DNA from 2 places in the Neglectibacter sp. CSJ-5 genome. Region 1 is predicted to be linked to the other one. Evidence: predicted binding sites of a transcription regulator. Region 1 holds the regulator's gene; the other holds the start of a gene.
What was found. Region 1 encodes HrcA, which represses chaperone genes, less so after heat shock. Its sites were predicted from a motif close to TGTTAGCACTCNNNNNNNNNGAGTGCTAACA; they were not measured.
Positions count from the first base shown of each region.

Region 2: groES (co-chaperone GroES) is a predicted target of HrcA. The motif match lies at 892-922, and genes of this name have one in related genera.

Region 1 is NZ_JAVYJC010000010.1:30,753-33,156, forward strand. It holds gene R2K26_RS14395 (ATP-binding cassette domain-containing protein) at 1-507, opposite strand, end outside; gene hrcA (heat-inducible transcriptional repressor HrcA) at 885-1,910, shown strand; gene grpE (nucleotide exchange factor GrpE) at 1,929-2,404, shown strand, end outside.
Region 2 is NZ_JAVYJC010000003.1:223,059-225,462, reverse strand. It holds gene hydF ([FeFe] hydrogenase H-cluster maturation GTPase HydF) at 1-700, shown strand, start outside; gene groES (co-chaperone GroES) at 1,080-1,364, shown strand; gene groL (chaperonin GroEL) at 1,416-2,404, shown strand, end outside.

The DNA.
Region 1 (2,404 bases):
CAGGGAGGCGGCGATCTCGCACCGCATACGCTGCCCGAGCGACAGGCTGCGCGCCGGGGTCTTTAAGATCTCCGATAAATTCAGAAGGTCGGTTAAATCCCGTAAATTTCGCTTGTAAACATCTTCGGCCACGGCGTAAATGTCGCGGATAAGCTCGAATGAATCAATGACGGGCACGTCCCACCATAATTGACTGCGCTGCCCGAACACAACGCCGATCTGCGAAACATGCGCGCGGCGGTCTTTCCACGGCACGCGCCCGTCGATGACGCAGGTGCCGCTGTCCGGCGTTAAAATGCCGGAGAGAATTTTGATGGTGCTGCTTTTTCCGGCACCGTTCGGGCCAATATAGCCCACGGCCTCGCCGTCTTCAATGCGGAACGAAACATCGTTTAGGGCGTGGATTTCTTCGTACTCGCGGCTGAAAAATGCTTTTGCGGCGTTTTTAAAGCCTGCGTTTCGTTTTCGCACGCGGAAGGTCTTTTGTAAATGTTCTGCCTGAATCATAGTTTACTCCTCTTTTCCGTTAACGGTACGGACTTTCGGGCTAAAGCGAACACAGAAACTGAAACACGGGCTATCAGTTTAATACAATTTTTATAAAATGTCAATAATTTGCACAAAAAATCCTGAAATTCTATTACAAAAAGTGAAGTTATGGCGAAGACGCTTTTTTTCGGTATCTTTACATATAAACAGGAATTTGGCAGTGTGGAGCCGGAAATGCTAAAAGCAGCTTTAAAACGGATGCCGGCCGGGAAAAATTCGCACATTCACAAAGTATTTACAAATTTTGGTGTTGACATTTCCTGACCTTTGCAGTATAGTATAGACAAGGGTTAGCACTCGGGAACATAGAGTGCTAAAACCTGAGAGGTGCAAGTATGGAACTGACAAAACGCAAACAAAATATACTTGCCTCGATCGTAGACGGATACATTCGCACGGGCGAGCCGGTGGGCTCCAAGTCCATTGCGGAAAAAGCAGGTGTTTCTTCCGCAACGGTGCGCAACGAGATGGCAGAGCTTACGGAGCTGGGGCTTTTGGAACAGCCGCACACCTCCGCGGGGCGTGTGCCTTCTCAGGAGGGCTACCGCGAGTTCGTAGATGCGCTGATGCAGCCGAAAACGTTAACGGAAGCCGAAAAGCTTACGATAGACGCGATGCTTGCAAAGAGCGCGTTCGACCCGGAACGATTATTACGTGGCGCGGCGAAAACGCTGGCGGTCTCTACACGGTACCTTGCATTGAGCACCACGCCGAGCGGCGCGGATGCAAAGATCAAGGCGGTGCAGTTCGTGCAGACGAGCCGCCGCACCGCAATGCTTATTATGATGAGCAGCGCGGGTACCATGAAAAACAAGGTGTTTCACTGCGACTTTGATCTTTCAAACGAGATTATGCGCATTTTCTTCCGCGTGCTCAACGAGCGCGTGACAGGGCGCGATGTGGCGGAGATCAACCGGGCATTTGTGCAAAACCTTGCGATCTCGCTGGGTGATATGGCAATTTTGATGTCGCCGGCGCTGGCGGCACTTTTGGAAGTGGCGCTTGAAACGATGCAGACGGAAATTTCCGTAAGCGGTCAGATGAACCTGCTGTTCTACCCGGAATACAAGCTTGGCGGTGCACGCCGGGTGATGGATATTCTGGAAAGACGGGAGCTTTTGACAGAGCTTCTCGCAGGCAAGCAGAATCGCACGCAGATCAAGATCGGCACAGAGACCGGGCAGAACGCCTTGGCGGAATCGTCGGTCATTTGCTCACGGTACAGCGTGAACGGCAGAGATGCCGGCGCGGTCGCCGTGATCGGCCCGATGCGGATGCAGTACGCACACGTCGCGGCACAAACAGCATACGTCGCAGATCGTGTAGGCGAAATGCTTACGCGCATCATGCGGGAAGAATAGAGAAAGGAGCGTTGCCAGATGGCAGAGGAAAAGAAGCCTGTTCAGGAACCCGAGCAGGAAGCGAATACCGAGCCGGCAGAGGAATCTGCAAAGGCTGCGGAAAAGGAGAAAAAGAAAAAGAAGAGCGAGAAGATTCCGAAAGAGGATTACGACCGCTTGCAGGCGGAGTTCGACAGCCACAAGCAGCAGCACCTGCGCGTGCTTGCCGAGTACGATAACTTCCGCAAGCGTTCCGCAAACGAAAAGAACGCCGTTTACAATAACGCCGTTTCCGATACAATCAACGCGATTTTGCCGGTGGCCGATAATATCGACCGTGCACTGGCACAGGAAAATGTCTCCGCAGAGGATATGAAAAAAGGCGTTGAGATGATCGCAAACCAGTTCAAAGCGAGCTTTGAAAAGCTTGGCATCCGCGAAGTCGGTCAGGTCGGCGAGCCGTTTGACCCGGCGCTGCACAATGCGGTGGCGCACATTGAAAGCGACGAGCTTGG
Region 2 (2,404 bases), on a different contig from region 1:
GCAGAACACCAAAGTTATTTTGGGTGACTTACTTGAGCGCGGCGACCACGTGGTGCTCGTCACGCCCATCGATTCCTCCGCGCCGAAAGGCCGCATGATTTTGCCGCAGGTGCAGGCCATCCGCGATATTCTGGACGCAGGTGCAACATGCTCTGTCACGCAGGTGGAAGAGCTTGCGGGCGTGCTAAACGGCCTCAAAACGCCGCCGAAGCTCGTTGTTACGGACAGCCAGGCATTCGGCAAAGTAAAGCAGATCGTGCCCGAGGGCATTAAGCTCACGTCATTCTCCATCTTATTTGCGCGCTACAAGGGCGTTTTAGAGACGGCCGTGCGCGGCGCTGCGGCTATTGAGAATCTGAAAGCGGGCGACCGCATTTTGATCTCCGAAGGCTGCACGCATCACCGCCAGTGCGGCGATATCGGCACCGTGAAGCTGCCCGCGTGGATCCGCAAACACACCGGCAAGGACTTTGAATTCGAGTTTACTTCCGGCGGCGGATTTCCCGAAGATCTTTCGCTGTATGCCCTTATTGTGCACTGCGGCGGCTGTATGCTGAATGAACGCGAAATGCAGTTCAGACAGTCTTCCGCCGAAGAAAAAGGTGTGCCGTACACGAACTACGGCATTCTCATTGCATATATCAATGGCATTTTAAAGCGGAGCTTAGCCCCGTTTGACGAATATGCCTCCATGATTTAAGCTGTCATTTGCAAAAGACAGTCCCGGCTTTCAAACGAGCGCGGGGCTGTTTTTTTGTCGTTTTGTGGGTGGTTTTGTATGAAAAAAGCGGACATCAGAGGACATCGGAGGACAAAATTATTACGGAACTGTTAAAAGTCAAAAAAAACGCGTTTTCCTATTGACTTTTCTTGACCAAGTGATTAGAATAAGTTTAGCACTCGGGGATAAGGAGTGCTAAAGTGTAAGCGGCACAGCTCCCCGAGACCTAAACTTGTATTTCTTTACCGACCGGGCCGCACCCCGGCGGGTTTCGCGGCGCACCCCGCTGTACGCGAAAAACTTATTTATGAACTGCGGGGAGAAAGGATACGGCGCATTAGGCGCCGAGGTGGAAGTTATGACCATTAAGCCTTTGACAGACAGAGTACTCATTCAGGCCGAAAAAGCGGAGGAGACCACAAAGAGCGGCATCGTGCTGACAAGCGCGGCACAGGAGAAGCCGCAAATCTCCCGTGTTATCGCAGTAGGCCCCGGCGGCATGGTAGACGGCAAGGAAGTCGTTATGCAGCTTAAGGCCGGCGACCGCGTCATCACCGGCAAGTACACCGGCACGGAAGTGAAGATCGACGGCGAGGAATATACCATCGTTCGTCAGTCCGACGTTCTGGCAGTCGTTGAGTAATTTGAGTTTCAGTCTTTATTTTTGATATTTGGAATTGTGAGGTAATTTATTATGGCAAAGCAGATCATTTACGGCGAAGAAGCCAGAAAAGCATTGCTCGGCGGTATCAACAAGCTTGCAGATACCGTTAAGATCACCCTTGGCCCGAAGGGCAGAAACGTTGTGCTCGATAAGAAGTTCGGCGCACCGCTCATCACGAACGACGGCGTGACAATCGCTAAGGAAGTTGAGCTTGAAGATCCGTTTGAGAACATGGGCGCACAGCTCGTGAAGGAAGTTGCAACCAAGACGAACGACGTTGCAGGCGACGGCACCACGACCGCAACGCTGCTTGCACAGGCACTTATCCGTGAGGGCATGAAGAACGTTACCGCAGGCGCAAACCCGATGGTCCTGAGAAAGGGCATTCAGAAGGCGACCGAGACCGCTGTTGAGGCGATTGAGAAGAACTCCAAGAAGGTCTCCGGCACGAAGGACATTGCACGTGTTGCGGCTGTTTCCTCCGCAAGTGAGCAGATCGGCAACCTCATCGCCGACGCGATGGAAAAGGTCACGTCCGACGGCGTTATCACCGTTGAAGAATCCAAGACGGCCGAGACGTACAGCGAGGTCGTAGAAGGCATGATGTTCGACCGCGGCTACATTACGCCGTACATGGTCACCGATACCGACAAGATGGTTGCTGTCATCGACGATGCGTACATCCTCATCACCGATAAGAAGATCTCCAACATTCAGGAGATTCTGCCGTTGCTCGAGCAGATTGTACAGTCCGGCAAGAAGCTCGTCATCATCGCGGAGGACATTGAGGGCGAGGCGCTGACCACCCTGATCCTCAACAAGCTCCGCGGCACGTTCACCTGCGTGGGCGTTAAGGCTCCGGGCTTCGGCGACAGAAGAAAAGAAATGCTCACCGATATCGCAACGCTCACGGGCGGCCAGGTCATCTCCAGCGAGCTGGGCCTTGAGCTGAAGGATACCACCGTTGATCAGCTCGGCCGTGCACGTCAGGTCAAGATCGACAAGGAAAACACCATCAT